Regions from separate parts of the Hahella chejuensis KCTC 2396 genome, predicted to be linked through region 1. Evidence: predicted binding sites of a transcription regulator. Region 1 holds the regulator's gene; each other region holds the start of a gene.
What was found. The regulator FliA, encoded in region 1, starts transcription of late flagellar genes. The targets are predictions, from matches to a motif close to CTAAAGTTNNNNNNNNNNCNGCCGATA.
Positions count from the first base shown of each region.

Region 1 (4,058 bases):
CTCATCGCGAGCTGATCGAACGCCTGCAGGAAATGGGCGTCTTCCGCGAGCTGCAAAGCGCGCTCACCGCCAAGACGGACCCTCGCAAAGGCGCGCAGGAACAATGGCGCAACCTGATGGCGCGGCTTGCGCATGGTTTGAAGGCGGAAAATGAAGAATTGATTCACCAGCGCGGGGTATGCGCATTGCTGGGGCCGACCGGCTCCGGAAAAACCACCACCCTCGCCAAACTGGCGGCGCGTTTCGTGGTTCACTACGGCGCCGAAAAACTGGCGCTGATCACCACGGATCGCTTTCGGGTGGCCAGCCAGCAGCAATTGCAGTCCTTTGGGCGTCTGCTGAACGTGCCCGTGTATGTGGTGGATGAAGAGAACAGCCTGGACGATCTGCTCGACCGGCTCGCCAACAAGCGTTTAGTGCTGGTCGACACCGCCGGGTTGACGCCTCAGGACCCCAATTGGGAGCGTCAACAGAAAGACTTGAAAGTGACCCGTCACCGCATCAGAAATTATCTTGTATTGTCGGCAGTTAACCAACCGCAGGTCATGAAATCCACCTACCATTACTATAAGATGTTGGAGCTTTCCGGCTGTATCATGACCAAACTGGATGAAGCGTTCAGTCTGGGTGAAGTGTTGAGCATGGCCATCCTGAACCGGCTTCCGGTCGCCTATGTCACCGACGGACAGAAAATACCCGATGACATTCATCCGGCGAAAGCGCATGCCCTGGTGGCGCGCGCGGACGCACTGTGGCGGCGGACCCGGCGGGAGACCGAACAAACTAATAATACCACTCGCTTCGCTGCGGAACTGGTGGTCTAAACTATTGAGTGCGGGGTCAATGCCGCGCCGTCTGATAACAGGAGATCTCTACCGGTATGAGCAAAGTACATCCGGTTCAAGTTATTGCAGTCACCGGAGGAAAGGGGGGTGTCGGCAAGAGCAATGTTTCCATAAATCTGTCTCTCGCGTTAGCGGATTTGGGACGTCGCGTGGTATTGCTGGATGCGGACCTCGGACTGGCCAATATTGATGTGTTGCTCGGCGTCACCGCCTCGCGCAATATCGGGGATGTGCTGGCGGGGGATTGCACCCTGCGGGAAGTGATGATCGAAGGGCCGGGGGGCATAAAAATCGTTCCGGCGTCCTCCGGCACCCAGCATCTGACTCATCTGTCTCCTCTGGAACATGCGGGCTTGATCAACGCCTTCAGCGACATCAGCGACGACCTGGACGTGCTGGTGATCGACACGGCGGCGGGCATCTCCGAACAAGTGCTCTCATTCGTGCGCGCGGCGCAGGAAGCCCTGGTGGTGGTGTGCGACGAACCCACCTCGATTACCGACGCTTATGCGGTCATCAAGCTGCTCAATAAGAACCACGATATGTACCGGTTCAGGGTGCTCGCCAACATGGTTCGCTCCGAGCAGGAAGGGCGGCATTTGTTCGGCAAATTATCCAAGGTCTCCGAACGCTTTTTGGAAGTTGCGCTACAATATGTAGGAAGCATTCCATTTGACGAAGCCGTACGCAAAGCGGTGCAACGGCAGCGTCCTGTATACGAAGCCTATCCACGCGCCAAAGCGTCCCTGGCGTTCCGCCAACTGGCGCAGAAAGTGGATAACTGGCCGTTGCCGACGGCGCCGAGAGGTAATTTGGAATTCTTTGTGGAGCGTCTGGTGCACAGTTAGACATGCGCCGGACTGAATGTGAGGGCTCGCCCGGAGGCTATATCCCGGGCGCTTGCGATGAGGCGTGATGGTTGCTGCGCCGGACATATCCTCAAACACCCATGAGAACGTTTTTGTTGAAATCATCCGGTTTATTGCAGGCCTTGCGCGCAAATTCATGTCATTGGCGAATACTTATATGATGTATAGCGAGACGCGGGCGGAGCGCGCCGACACTCTGGTCAGGCAATACGCGCCTCTGGTCAAGCGCATCGCGCATCACCTGATCGCCCGTCTGCCCGCCAGCGTGCAGGTGGAGGATCTGATTCAGGCGGGCATGATCGGATTGCTGGAGGCCGCGCAGAAATACGACGCCGGCAAAGGCGCCAAATTTGAAACCTATGCGGGCATCCGCATTCGCGGCGCCATGGTGGACGAAATCCGTAAAGGCGATTGGGTGCCGCGCTCTGTGCACCGCAACGCCCGCAATATCGCGGAAGCGATACACACTATTGAAGCCCGCACCGGTCGCGACGCGTCGGATGCGGAAGTGGCGGCGGAGCTGGGCGTACCTCTGGAGCAATACCACGCCAGCCTGCGCGACGCCAGTTCGGGGAAGCTGTTCAGTCTGGAAGAGTTGGGCTTTCACGGGGAGGGCGGCTCTGACGATGAAACGTTAACCGCCGATAACCCCCTCAGCGATATCGAACAAAACGCCTTTCTGGAAAAATTGAGCGCCGCGATAGACGGTTTGCCGGAACGGGAGAAGCTGGTGCTGTCTCTCTACTATGACGAAGAACTCAACCTCAAGGAAATAGGCCAGGTGCTCTCAGTCAGCGAGTCCCGGGTCAGTCAGATTCATTCTCAGGCGACCTTGCGACTGCGATCCCGTCTCTCAGACTGGAAAAACAGCTAAATCAAGCCATTGCCGGTGCAGGTTAATGTTTTTTCGAAATCAGCATCCTGCGGTCATGTTTTCTAAAACAACTTGTATCAAAAAACTGGATAGTACGGCGCGACCAGCTAGACTTACTCAGTAGAGTAATGAAATCAAAGGGTTTCCAGCGTCGCCATTGTGGAGGTTACATTGGACAAGAACATGAAAATCCTCGTTGTAGATGACTTTTCAACAATGAGGCGGATTATTAAAAACCTGCTTCGGGATTTGGGCTTCACCAATACCGATGAAGCGGATGACGGGTCCACCGCGCTGCCGATGTTAAAAACCGGGAAGTTTGATTTTCTGGTCACGGACTGGAATATGCCTGGAATGACGGGAATCGAATTACTCCAGGCTGTTCGCGCCGATGAGAGTCTGAAAAACCTGCCGGTGCTCATGGTGACGGCGGAAGCCAAACGGGATCAGATTGTCGCAGCGGCGCAGGCGGGTGTTAACGGGTATGTGGTGAAGCCGTTTACTGCGGCCGTGTTGAAGGAAAAGATAGAAAAAATCTTCGAGCGGATCGACTCCTAATAAAACCGCAGGAATTACTATGACCAATGAACAGCAGCCACCATCCTCCTCCCAAGAGGACATCGAGGCGCGCTTGAGCGAGCAGGCGGCGAGCTTGATGGAACACGTCAGCAAGGGGGACTTTGGCGAAGCGTTGCGGGTAATTTCCGACCTTAATGACACTCGGGACCGCACGCTGTACTACGAAGTGGGCAAGTTGACCCGTTCGTTGCACGAAGCCATACGCAATTTCAATATCGACATGGGCAACGTGAAGATGAATCAGCAGGAGGAAATGTCGAAGATCGCCGACGCCTCCGATCGTCTTTCCTATGTGGTCGATATGACCAACAAAGCCGCCAATAAAACCATGGATATGGTGGAAGCGAGTATGCCTGTGGCGGTGGAAATGAAGCAGGAGGCCCATGAACTCAAGGAAGCCTGGGCGCGGTTGCGGCGGCGGGAAATGGACCCTTCGGAATTCCGCGAGCTGTACAAGCGCATCGATAAGTTTCTGGTGGATCTGGCTGCTAACAGCGACAAGGTGTACACCAATCTGTCGGAAATACTATTGGCTCAGGACTTTCAGGATCTTACCGGACAGGTCATCAACAAGGTCACCGGTCTGGTCAGGGAAGTGGAGGTGAATCTGGTCAAACTGGTCGCCATGGCGGGCAAGGTTGACCGCATAACAGGCATTCAGCACGAGCTGAGAGCCGAAGAAGAATCGATTACAAAAGGGCACGGCCCGCAGATCCAGACCGAAGGACGCTCAGATGTCGTCGCCAGCCAGGACGACGTGGACGACCTTCTTTCCAGCCTTGGTTTCTGAGGAGCACATGAATGGGGTTTGAAGCGGACGAAGAAATCCTGCAGGACTTTCTAGTCGAAGCGGGAGAAATTCTTGAACAGCTCTCAGAGCAGTTGGTGGAA
Region 1 is NC_007645.1:5,317,294-5,321,351, reverse strand. Features, by position in the region: gene flhF (flagellar biosynthesis protein FlhF) at 1-824, shown strand, start outside; gene HCH_RS23210 (MinD/ParA family protein) at 881-1,693, shown strand; gene HCH_RS23205 (RNA polymerase sigma factor FliA) at 1,851-2,588, shown strand; gene cheY (chemotaxis response regulator CheY) at 2,760-3,146, shown strand; gene HCH_RS23195 (protein phosphatase CheZ) at 3,166-3,957, shown strand; gene HCH_RS23190 (chemotaxis protein CheA) at 3,969-4,058, shown strand, end outside.

Region 2 (4,058 bases), 470 kb from region 1:
GATTGGCGACCTGGGTCAGACTGTCCATCAAGGAAAGTCGCTCCAGTTCTGCATGCGCGGCGCGCAACTCTTCTTGCTCATACAGTAAGAGCAACTGTTGCAGGAAATTTTTGCGGGTTTCGTATTCCACCCGGTAGCACACCAATACTGAAATCAACGTAACAAAGGTGTGCAGAAACAGCAGCTCGGTGAACTGCGAGGCGTGCAGATGCATGAGGAAGTGCATCGCCAGCACCTGGGACAACCACATTAACAGGGCGAAGGGAAAAATATAGTGGAATTGCAGGCGTAGAACCGTACAGACGAATATGACGGAGAGGATTGATCCCGTCTGGTAATGGAACTGATCAATCGCAGCGGCTTTCACCGCTATTGCGATCAGGCTCAGGTGAATGCAAAGCGCCCCGAGGCACAGTGTCATCTGATAACGATGGCGCACCCAGGCGAGTCGGCTGGCCAGCGTCACCAGAATGACGCCGAGTGCGTCCGCCGCACGAATCTGCAGGGTTTGCTCAAATAAATCGGGAATAACCAAATGATCGGCGAATATGAAGAAAACCAGCACCAGGGCGCCCAATAGAGGGTAAACCCGGTTCAGGTGCAGGTAACGGTTTAAGTGATAACGCTCAAACTCGCTTTCCAGTTCGCCCTCGAATTGCAGTCCATGCATGCCGTTGTCCAGCAACCTGCGAACGTAGGTCGCGGTGTCTGCGGACATATCCTGGTGACTGTTCGGTAATGACAAATCCGCCCCCTGGGGTGTGGTTGCTGCAAGTGTCTCAGGTATTGAAAACCGGCTCTTCTATAAAAGTGTAACCAACCATGCTTTTACCGCCAGCGTTATAAGCGACAAATTATTGGAAATTCCTTAAAAGTTTCAGTCATCTAGGCGATATAGCGAGAGTGGGCGCGACTTTCGCCGCTAACGATTAGTTGTAAGCGATAGCAAAACCCATACAAAAATTAACCTATCTCAGGTGTACAACTTTTAAACATCTTTCCATTATTAAAGGGCTACTCTCAATAAAAAAGGAGTGATAGTCATGGCGACTCAGCAGCAAGCTATTGAAAGATCCCGTCTAGGTCGCCTCCTGGTGAACCGGGGATACATTACCGAAGGTCAGCTTAACGAAGCATTAACGGCGCAGACGGTTAATGGTCAACGCCTTGGCGAATTGTTAGTAGATTTTGGCTGGATAACCAATAAGGAGCTGCAGCGTACCCTCCGGCGCCAAAGCCGGTATCGCTACGCCGCGGCGTTCGTCGCTATGGCCGTGGCGCCTTTCCAGCCCATGGTGGCGTTCGCCGCCTCCCAATCCGATAATCAATCTTCACCGGTAGCCTCCGAAACCTTTTATCAAAATATGTCGGGGCTGCAGGCGCTGGATGAGAGTGAGATGAGCAATGTCGGCGCTCAAGGCTTCACTGAAGAGTTCCAGCAATTTTACAACATGGCTGCGAAGGCCCAACTGGAAGGTCAGAACTCCGATAATCCTGATGAATTGCCTGGGCTGGACGGGGTTCAGGTACTGGGATCACTCGGAAAATTATTACTTCCAATCACCAACGTTTTAGACGCTGAAGTTGAAGTGGTTGGCGTGCAAATCGATCCCTCCCGCATCAAACCGTTGTTTAATGAAGACGGCGGCATGAACGTGACGCTTCCGAATCATATCGAGCGGGTCAGTTTCAACAATATTCGGCCGATGGGGGTATCGGCGGATGGTCCCACCATGGGCAGTATTCATTTGGAAGGGATCGAGTTCAGCGATAACTCGTATATCGTGGTGAAACCCTACTGAGTTGACGGTTCCTCCGCACGGCGGGCGAGGTAGTTAGAGCGCTCCGCCAGTTGCGGACCTTTCCCTTGGACGATGTTGTTTCAGGCCGCGCCGTTTGCGGCCTTTTTTGCGTCCGAAAAGCTACGCCTGTGCGATGGCCTGGCCTTCGCCAACGCTTTTCTCTGCGCCGTTCTTGCCATACAACTGCATGTGTTGGGATTGGCCGCGAATAATCTGCATCATCTTGGTCGTGCGCTGCTGTGAACGGGCGATAATGCGTCCATTGACCTCATTCAGCTTGTGTATGTTGGCGAGGCAGCTTTCGCACTGTCGGTACAGCTTCATTACAGGAGGCGCTTTTTCCTTCAGCAGAGAGAGAAAGCGGTCTATAGACAGGCCGGTTTGGCTGACCCACTGCATGCGAGCGCGCGCGTGGCTTTCAATTTGTTGCAGGAGGGGGAGTTTGCTTTCGATGATGCGCTGCAGCGTTTCAATATCGCTTTGCTCCAGAGAGTCGCGTTCCTGCTGCAGCACATCTTCAAGTTGAGAGAGAGTTTGTAGATCCTGTTTAAGCAGATCAATAAATACTTTCAGATCGGCGGACATGGCGCCCTCACAGTGTTATCAGAAGTCTTGCTCAAAATTAAGCAATTTCTCTGCCACACTGCGTGAATTGATCTGGTAGGACCCGTCGGCCAGCGCTTTCTTGATCTTCTCCACCCGTTCGTTATCCACGTCGGGTAATTTCGCCAGTTGCTGTTCGACTTTCCTGATGTTCTGAGCCTGCGAGCTGAGGACGACTTTGTCCCCGGAATCTCCGCTTTTTTCGGGAGCCGCCGCATTTTTCCCGGCATCCACATCGACTTTCTCAGTCTTCTGCAGATTTTCCCGGGACTTGATATCGTTCACGGGAGGTGAACCGACACCCTTGATATTCATGGCCTTACTCTCTTAAAAACTTTAATTACCTAATTTATCGGCTCAATGCGGAGAAACTTTAGCGAGATTTTTAGAATTATTTTGTCAACGCCGCCATGCTACCGGAAGCAGTGCAGCCTGTATGGTCACAAGGGCGTTCTGACGTGACCTGAACCTATGACTTCCGCACGCACCATACGGTTACTGGAGCTATTCTTGACCATAATCTGTTGGCCGCGTCTGCCATCCGCCATGGCGACCCCCGGCATTTTCACGCTGAAGTGGTGGGTGGCCGCTTCTATCACCACCATGTCGCCTTTATTAATAAGTTTAGGCGCTTCCAGCATATTTGGATAGGGCGCGGAACCTGCGTTGACGGGGCGACGCGTGATCATGCCGACCACATCCTCTGCGTTCGTATAGAAACCGTAGCGTAAGTCGATGATATTCAACTCTTTGGTTTCCAGGTCTTCCGGCGCCAGGGCGTAATCCCGCGGCACGGCGGATTTTATTGTCACGATTTGTCTGTACCGCTCCATTTGCACGGGCACGTATATCTGCCACGGGCTGGGGGACTCGCAGCTTACCTTCAGCGTCAGTCGACCGCCATTGGAGCTGGCTTCCCTGACGGCCGGCGTTTGCTCGCAGGGAGAGAAGTTAAGACGGGAGTCAGGCTCGGAAACCTCATAGACAACCCGCTCCTGAAGCTGTTCAGCCGCCGCCGCGGCAAATCGCATCATAAACTCTTCTACTGCAACGGAAGTTTGTTGCCGCCAGACCGGAATGGAATTGCATAAGGCCGGGGCTGAAAAAACGAGAATGCCGATATACATCAAGCCGGTTATGCGTATTTTCATTTTTTGTCCTATGCTTTACTTAGCTACCGGGTAGCCGCTTGCGCGTCGCCAATAAAATGACGGTGTGCGACAAGGCACGCAAAGTCTGTGCCGGGCTGGCGAGCTCATGCGGGGCGCCATCTCGTCAGCGCCCCGATCCGATAGTTCGGTAATCTACAACAAACAGCGGAGCGCCCTTTATGGCCGGGGTATTAGACAGCGTAAACCAACGTACTCAGTTAGTCGGACAGAACCGCCTGGAGTTGCTCCTGTTTCGGCTGCAGGGTGAGCAGATTTACGGAATCAACGTTTTCAAGGTTAAGGAAGTCCTGCAATGCCCGAAGCTGACAATGATGCCTAAACGACATCCTGTGGTCAGGGGAGTGGCCCATATTCGTGGTGAAACCATCCCTATACTCGACATGGGAATGGCCACAGGTCAAATGCCTGTTCCCGAGAAAGACGTCAATAACTGCTTCGTCATCATCACGGAATACAATCGCAAAACGCAGGGCTTTCTCGT
Region 2 is NC_007645.1:4,848,641-4,852,698, reverse strand. Features, by position in the region: gene HCH_RS32630 (GGDEF domain-containing protein) at 1-745, opposite strand, end outside; gene HCH_RS21175 (hypothetical protein) at 1,044-1,802, shown strand; gene HCH_RS21170 (flagella synthesis protein FlgN) at 1,923-2,387, opposite strand; gene flgM (flagellar biosynthesis anti-sigma factor FlgM) at 2,406-2,720, opposite strand; gene flgA (flagellar basal body P-ring formation chaperone FlgA) at 2,846-3,439, opposite strand; gene HCH_RS21155 (chemotaxis protein CheV) at 3,736-4,058, shown strand, end outside.
Region 2: a site for FliA is predicted at 2,756-2,782, ahead of flgM (flagellar biosynthesis anti-sigma factor FlgM). Genes of this name have one in related genera too.

Region 3 (4,058 bases), 180 kb from region 1:
AACTGACAAGCTCTGGATAATACGGTATGTCCATAGGCCAGTGCGGCCAATGTCGCTGTGTCGAATGTGGAAAACGGGTGAAACGGATTGCGTTTCACGTCTCCTCTCTCGGCGGCGGCGAACAGGAACGAATGATCGAAAGTGGCGTTATGGCCGACCAGGATCGCACGATTGCAACCGTTGGACTTCACGGACTTGCGAATAGGGCGGAACAACTCGTTTAAAGCATCGGCTTCGGGCTTTGCGTCGCGCAAAGGGTTGAATGGGTCGATGCCTGTGAACTCCAGCGCCGCCTGTTCGATGTTGGCCCCGGCGAAGGGCTCTACATTGAAGCTGACTGGCGGCTCGGGATAGAGCATCCCGTCATCCTCCATGCTGATAATGACGGCGGAGACCTCCAACAGCGCATCGGTCTTGGAGTTAAAGCCGGCGGTCTCGACATCCACCACAACAGGCAGAAAGCCGCGGAAACGTCTGGCGAGAGGGGATTTGGGGCGGTTTTGCGATTCAGACACTGGTTATCTACTTTTGGTTGGGGTGGCGAACGACTCCCGCCACGGCTGTACTGTTATGAGAAATAAAGGTTTTGCGCGACAGGCGCGCGCGAGGAGCTGCGTCAGAGCAGCTCAGCTTTCCAGCGAATAGTCTCTCCCGCGCGAAAGGGAACTATCGATGAGTCGCCCAGCGCCATACTGGCCGGCATCGTCCACTCCTGTTTACTCAAGCGTACTTTGCCGCTATTGATGGGCAGGCCGTAAAACGTCGGGCCGTGCAGACTGGCGAAACCTTCCAGTTTGTCCAGTGCGCCCAGTTCATCGAAGGCTTCCGCATATAACTCCAGCGCGGAGGGTGCGGTGAAGCAGCCGGCGCAGCCGCAAGCCGCTTCTTTCTTTTCTTTGGGGTGCGGGGCGGAATCTGTGCCCAGAAAAAATCTATCGCTGCCGGAAGCGGCGGCGTCGCGCAAAGCAAGTTGATGCTCTGATCGCTTCAGGATGGGCAGGCAGTAGAAGTGCGGTCGAATGCCGCCAACCAGCATGTGGTTGCGATTGTAGAGCAGGTGGTGCGCAGTAATCGTAGCGCCGACATTTGAGCCTGCCTGATTTACAAACTCAACAGCGTCCCGGGTGGTGATGTGCTCTAGTACAATTTTTAAGTTCGGGAAGCGTTCGGTTAGGGGCGTTAGCGTTTCGTCGATGAAACGTTTCTCCCGGTCGAAAATATCCACGTCCGCCTGCACTACCTCGCCGTGAATTAATAACGGCATGCCCATATCACTCATTTTCTCCAATACGGAGAAGACATTGGCGACATCGGTAACGCCCGCATCGGAATTGGTGGTCGCGCCTGCGGGATAAAGCTTGCAGCCATAAACGATTCCACTCTGTCTGGCGGCGACAATTTCTTCTGGAGAGGTGTTGTTGGTCAGATAAAGCGTCATCAGTGGATCGAATGCCGCACCTGCCGGAACATGGCTCAGGATGCGATGGCGATAGGCTTCCGCCTGCGCTGTGTGGGTGACTGGAGGAACCAGATTGGGCATGACGATAGCGCGGGAAAACAGGCGCGCTGTCGCGGGTACTGTTGTCGCAAGGGCGTCGCCGTCGCGCAGGTGAAGGTGCCAATCATCGGGCCGGGTAATGACTAAGTCGGACATAGGGTATCAACCGCCAGGGCAATGCAGAAAAGCAGGGTTACAAAACTGCACGCAAGTATACCAGAACGGAACAGGATTCAGGGTAAAGAATTCCCGCGCCAGGCCGATAATATCGTTAACGTATGTTGTGATCACAGTGTTAGTGGGATTATTGTGCGCAAACTAACAATCGCCTCCGTCATCGCCCTCTCCTGGGCTGCATCCAGTCAAGCCGCGACTTTCTCCGCAGGTATCGAGAAAAGCCAGTGGTACTTGTCCTCTTCCATATTTGAGTGCGCGTTGACGCACAACATTCCGCAGTATGGTAGGGCTGTGTTCTATCATGAAGCGGGCGAAGCATTGAGGTTTTATCTCGATACCGCCCGCAACCCCATGAGGGAAGGGGAGGCGGCTCTGGTGCTTGAAGCGCCCCGTTGGCGTCCTGGAGTCGGCGTCCGGGATTTGGGGTATGTGGCGGTTTTGGACAAGCCGCATCCGATCAGCGTGGACAATCCAAAGGCATCGCAAATGATGGATAGCCTGCTGGAAGGGATGATGCCGACCTTTACGCGTCGCGCCCGCTTTAACGACGACACGGTCAGAGTGGAGGTCTCCTCCATTAACTTCGCCAGGTATTACGAGGACTATCTGTCTTGTGTATCAGGTCTGCTGCCCGTGAATTTTCGTCAGGTTGAGCGGACGGCGGTATTTTTCAAATTGGATGAGTCTGTGCTGACGGATCAGGATAAAAGAGAGTTGGACAAGGTGGTCTTGTACGTGAAGGCGGACCCTTCTGTGACGGCGATCTTTGTCGACGGGCACACGGATTCCACAGGACGTAGAATCTATAACCGCAGACTATCCAAAGATCGCGCGGAAGCGGTGACCGCCTATCTGATGGATAAGGGCGTGGCGTCGGAAAAAATCACCACTCGCTATCATGGCGAGCGGTATCCGGTGGTTCAGAATGCCGGTCCCAAGAATCTGGCGCGCAACCGCCGCGCGACTGTGCGTCTGGAAAGGGGAACGCAGCCGCCAGCCAAAGAGGATCTGTTGGATATCTCAATGGAAGAAGAATTGTAATCAGGTCTGTTCTCAAGCGAGTCTCTCCATTATGCGTCTCCGCCCTGGCGATGAGACGCACGCGCCTTTGCTCAGCCATAGAAAACTTTGTACGAAGGGCCTAGAATAACCGCCTTTCGTAATCTCTTGGGAGCATCGTCATGTCTAAGGTCAACAAAGTCGTACTCGCCTATTCCGGCGGGTTGGACACCTCGGTAATCGTTAAGTGGCTGCAAGAAAACTATGACTGTGAAGTGGTGACCTTTACTGCTGATATCGGTCAGGGCGAAGAAGTTGAGCCCGCTCGCGCCAAGGCTGAGAAACTCGGCGTCAAACAGATTTTCATTGAAGACCTGCGCGAAGAGTTCGCACGTGACTTTGTTTTTCCAATGTTCCGCGCCAATACCATTTATGAAGGCGAGTACCTGTTGGGCACCTCCATCGCGCGTCCCCTGATCGCCAAACGTTTGGTGGAAATCGCCAATGAGACTGGCGCCGACGCCATTTCTCATGGAGCTACAGGTAAAGGCAACGACCAAGTGCGCTTCGAGCTGGGCGCCTATGCATTGAAGCCGGGCATTAAAGTGATAGCGCCCTGGCGTGAGTGGGATCTGACCTCAAGAGAGAAACTGCTGACCTATTGCGATACGCATGACATCGCGGTGGAAAAAAAGAAAGGCAAATCTCCTTACTCCATGGACGCTAACTTGCTGCACATTTCCTATGAGGGCGGCATTCTGGAAGATCCCTGGGAGGAAGCGGAAGAAGATATGTGGCGCTGGTCTGTATCTCCGGAAGCTGCGCCGGATCAGGCCACCTATCTGGAATTGACCTATCAAAATGGCGATATCGTCGCTATTGACGGCGAAGCCCTGGCTCCGCATGAAGTCATTGAGAGATTAAACAAGGTTGGCGGCGTCAATGGCGTGGGACGTCTGGATATCGTTGAGAACCGCTATGTGGGGATGAAGTCTCGCGGCTGTTATGAAACGCCAGGGGGAACCATCATGTTGCGCGCCCATCGCGCCATTGAGTCCATTACTTTGGACAAAGAGCTGGCTCACCTGAAAGACAGCCTGATGCCGAAGTACGCGGAACTGATTTATAACGGCTATTGGTGGTCGCCGGAGCGTCTGGCTCTGCAGAAGTTGATCGATGAATCGCAGCAACACGTCAATGGCGTGGTGCGGGTCAAGCTGTACAAGGGCAACGTAATCGTAGCGGGACGTAAGTCCGAAGACAGCCTGTTCGACGACCGCATCGCCACTTTTGAAGATGACGGCGGCGTTTACAACCAACGTGATGCGGAAGGCTTCATCAAGCTAAACGCCCTGCGTATGCGCATTGCCGCTGATAAAGGCCG
Region 3 is NC_007645.1:5,132,460-5,136,517, reverse strand. Features, by position in the region: gene rnt (ribonuclease T) at 1-515, opposite strand, end outside; gene pyrC (dihydroorotase) at 617-1,654, opposite strand; gene HCH_RS22425 (flagellar protein MotY) at 1,808-2,716, shown strand; gene HCH_RS22420 (argininosuccinate synthase) at 2,857-4,058, shown strand, end outside.
Region 3: a site for FliA is predicted at 1,737-1,763, ahead of HCH_RS22425 (flagellar protein MotY). Genes of this name have one in related genera too.

Region 4 (4,058 bases), 360 kb from region 1:
CGGGCCCTTCTTTGGATCTTCGCATCGACCAGTTGCGGGAGATGCAGCAACGCGGCGCGCTGATCATTTCATGCGGATCATCCATTACTGCGTTGCACCCCATGGGAATCAGACCGGATATACATGTAGAGCTTGAGTCTGACTATCAGTATGTCGTGGGGCAGTTGGAGCGCCTGAAAGACCCTGAGTACCTGAACTCGATAAAGGTTATCGCGCCTATTCACATCAGCCCGGTCGTTTATCAGTTGTTTGGCGAGCGGCGCGCCTACATCAAGGAAGAGTGCGGGCTGGCGACCATGTTTTCCGAACACGGACAGATCATTCGCGGCGGGACGCCCACTTGCACGAACCTCGGACTGGCTTGGGCGCTGCACTACGGATTCAAGAACATATTATTGTTTGGAATGGACTTTGGCTTCACGGACAGACGCCATCACCATGCGCAAAGCTCGATCTATTATGACGACGACGCCCATGAAGCGTTCAAGCGCAGCGTGGATTACGACGGCCAGCATGTGTTTCAGGTGGAGGGCGTTGACGGCGGCTCCGTTTTGACGTCCCCGCAATATTTCGCCGCCAAACGCAAAGCGGAAAACAGCCTGCGCGACTACCCAGAGCGCGGAAAAGTCTACAACTTCTCTCATGGGGCCAAGATTGAGGGCGCTGAGTGGGTGGCGCCTGGACCTTTGCCGCTCTCCCTGACGGCGCTCAGCGCGAGCAGCGACAAGAAGCAGAAGGTGGTGGATTACCTCTACGCGTCGCAGCACGAAAAAATACCAGTAGACGTGCTGGAGAAGAAGCGAGACCGCTTAAATGTCTTATTCGGGCAGTTCAGCGACGATGTTTCCACATTTCTGCAGGCGCCTATTACCAGCAAGGATGAAATGAACAGAGTCTGTAACCGCATCAACACATACATGGAAGATCGGGTGCAAACCAAAGCGAAAGAATTTTATTTTCTGTTACGGGGCTCTATCAGACATTTTCTTTATATCGGTTTCGCGCATGCGCTGGCTATTCAGAATGATGCAGAGAGGTTGACCTTCATGGAGGAATGGAGACATACAATGCTGCGCTTTCTTCTTGATGTGCATAAACATTTTCTTCAGGTTATGTACAAAAAATTCGACCTTGCAACGGACCCCTGGGTGCGTCGCTCGATCAACGATCCCGATGACTTTTCGTGAGCGTGATGTCATGGGCTTAAGGCTTACATTTCATTACAAAGAGCAGGCGAAAATTAACTAAAGAATCTTCTCCTGAAGCCGTTACTAAGGACAACGGGTTAGCGCAGTTCGACCGGCCCTGCTGTGTAGAAGCGAGAACCTCTTAACCGAGTGAGAAGGGTTACAGGAGAAGCAAATATGCCTCAAATAATTAATACCAACATTGCGTCGTTGAATGCGCAGCGTAACCTGAACGCTTCACAGCGGTCAGGGGATACGGCGCTGCAGCGGCTTTCCTCGGGTCTCCGCATCAACAGCGCAAAAGATGACGCGGCAGGTCTGGCGATTTCAACACGTTTCGACGCTCAGATTCGCGGCACCAACGTCGCGGTTCGTAATGCGGGGGACGCGATCTCGTTGGCGCAGACAGCAGAAGGCGCCTTGAGTTCAATGAAAGACAGCTTACAGCGTATTCGTGAACTGTCACTGCAATCTGCGAACGACACTAACTCAACTATCGACCGTGAAGCCTTGCAGGAAGAGGTTGATCAGCTGATCAGCGAGATTGAAAACATCGCTGAGACGACCAACTTCAACGGTAAGAAACTGCTTGACGGTTCTTTCCAGAACTCCGTTTTCCAAACCGGCGCCAATTTGGGGAACACTATTAACGTGTCCATTTCCAAGCTGGATACCAGCACTTTGGGAACGGCGGACACCAGCGGTATTTCCAGCAGAACGACTACAACCGCTCTGGTTGTAGGCAGCACCGGCAACGAAATGGTTGCAGGGGACATCGTTATCAACGGTATCTCTGTGGGCGCTTCTGTGGGTACTGACGACACGGCTTCCACCAGCCATGCCGCTTCCAGCGCCATTGCCAAGGCGGCGGCCATTAATGACGTCGCCGATCAGACCGGCGTCACCGCTTCTGTCGATGCAAACTATGTCGCCGGCACCACGACCGCCGACGCAACTGCGGCGAACGTGTCCTTGAACCTGAACGGGGTCAGCATCAGTCTGAGTAAAGGCACCACCTTGACTGTCGAGCAGAACCTGCAAGCGACAGCAGACGCTATTAACGAGAAATCCGGCGCCACTGGCGTGCGTGCGGTCTTCGACGGCGACACCGCCAAGGGTATCTCTCTGGTGGCCGACGACGGTCGTAACATCGTATTGACTGAAACTACGAGCAACACCTTGGCCACCTTTGGTCTGGCCGCTGCAAGCTCCCTGGGTAACGCCTATGTCGGCACCTACTCGCTTTCAAGCGACGACGGCAGCGACATTGCACTGACTACGACTACAGGCAACATCGATAACGCCGGTTTTGAAGTGGGCTCATTCAGCGGAAATAACGCGGGTATTGTGAGCGATAACGGTTCTACCACTGCTCTGGTGACTGGCGACATCGTCATCAACAACGTGGCTATCGGACCCAGCTTGACCACTGACGACACGGCCTCCACTGCGAATGCGGACGGTAGCGCCATCGCGAAAGCGGCTGCGATCAACCGCGCCTCTGATCAGACTGGCGTCACTGCGCTGGCTAACGAAAACCGCGTGAACTCAGGCAACCTGACGACCACGACAGCCTCCGCCACAATCACGGTTAACGGCGTGTCCATCACCGCGAGCTTCAGCACCACTGACGATGTTGCTGTGAAGCAGGCGGCGATCATTGACGCGATCAATCAGAAATCCGGCCAGACTGGCGTGACTGCGGAAGTACTGGACTCTGACTCCTTCACTCTGGTGGCTGCGGACGGTCGTAACATCGACATCAGCGGCGCCACAGCGATGGCCAGCATCACCACCACGACCTTTGTCAGCTCTGTGACTCTGTTGTCTGGCGGTCAAATAGATGTTGAATCCAACACCAACTCCGCCGGTCTGGCGAAAGCAGGTTTGAGAATCGGCACATTCGGCGGCGCCGAAAGCGGCTCTCTGCTGCAAGATGTGGACATCTCGACGGTAGCTGGCGCTGAGTCAGCCCTGAAAGCGGTGGATAACGCATTGCAGACTGTAACGTCCAAACAGGCGGAACTGGGCGCCATCCAGAACCGCTTCCAGAACACGATTGCGAACCTGGAAGTGAACAACGAGAACCTGAACTCCGCCAACAGCCGGATCAGGGACGCAGACTTCGCATCCGAGACTGCGGCGTTGTCAAGGGCGCAGGTACTGCAACAGGCCGGTATCTCAATATTGGCGCAGGCAAATGCAAGACCCCAGCAAGTCTTGTCGCTCCTGCAGTAACGGAGTGAACTAACGTGACATACCGGCCGGATGATCTCTTCCGGCCGGTTTAAGCGTTAAGACATGCTAAGAGGTGAGATATGAATGACGTTAAGACTAATGAACTGAGTATGTCGGCGGTCACGAAGCCCGTGAGTTTGCCGGCTGCTCAGTCCGCGACGTCGTCACCTCCGATTGAACCTAAGGTTAAGTCCGGGGTAGCCACGTCTACGCCTGATACGCAGGCTGCGAAGCAGAGCGCCGCAGCCCAACCCAGCAACGATATCGCTGACAAGCAGAAGCAACAGTTGGTAAGGGAGCAGAGCCAGGAGCTGAGGGAAGCGGTGACGAAGTTGAACGAGTACGTTCAATCTGTGCAACGCGACCTGCAGTTCGAACTGGATGAGGATTCGGGAAGAACGGTCATTACTGTTTTGGACAGAACCACAAAAGAAGTAGTGAGGCAGATTCCTGATGACTTGGCGCTCAAGCTGGCGCGCAACTTGCAGCAGGATGAACCAGTGAATCTGTTTTCCGCCAAGGCGTGAGGCTTGACGGAATCAGACAGGGTTCGGCAGGGATTTACGATCCGTAACAAAAAAAGGGGCAAAGATTTGCCCCTTTTTGCCGATAAATAGAGATATGATCGTACAC
Region 4 is NC_007645.1:4,959,953-4,964,010, reverse strand. Features, by position in the region: gene HCH_RS21630 (motility associated factor glycosyltransferase family protein) at 1-1,187, shown strand, start outside; gene HCH_RS35050 (flagellin) at 1,365-3,425, shown strand; gene HCH_RS21620 (flagellar protein FlaG) at 3,506-3,952, shown strand.
Region 4: a site for FliA is predicted at 1,245-1,271, ahead of HCH_RS35050 (flagellin). Genes of this name have one in related genera too.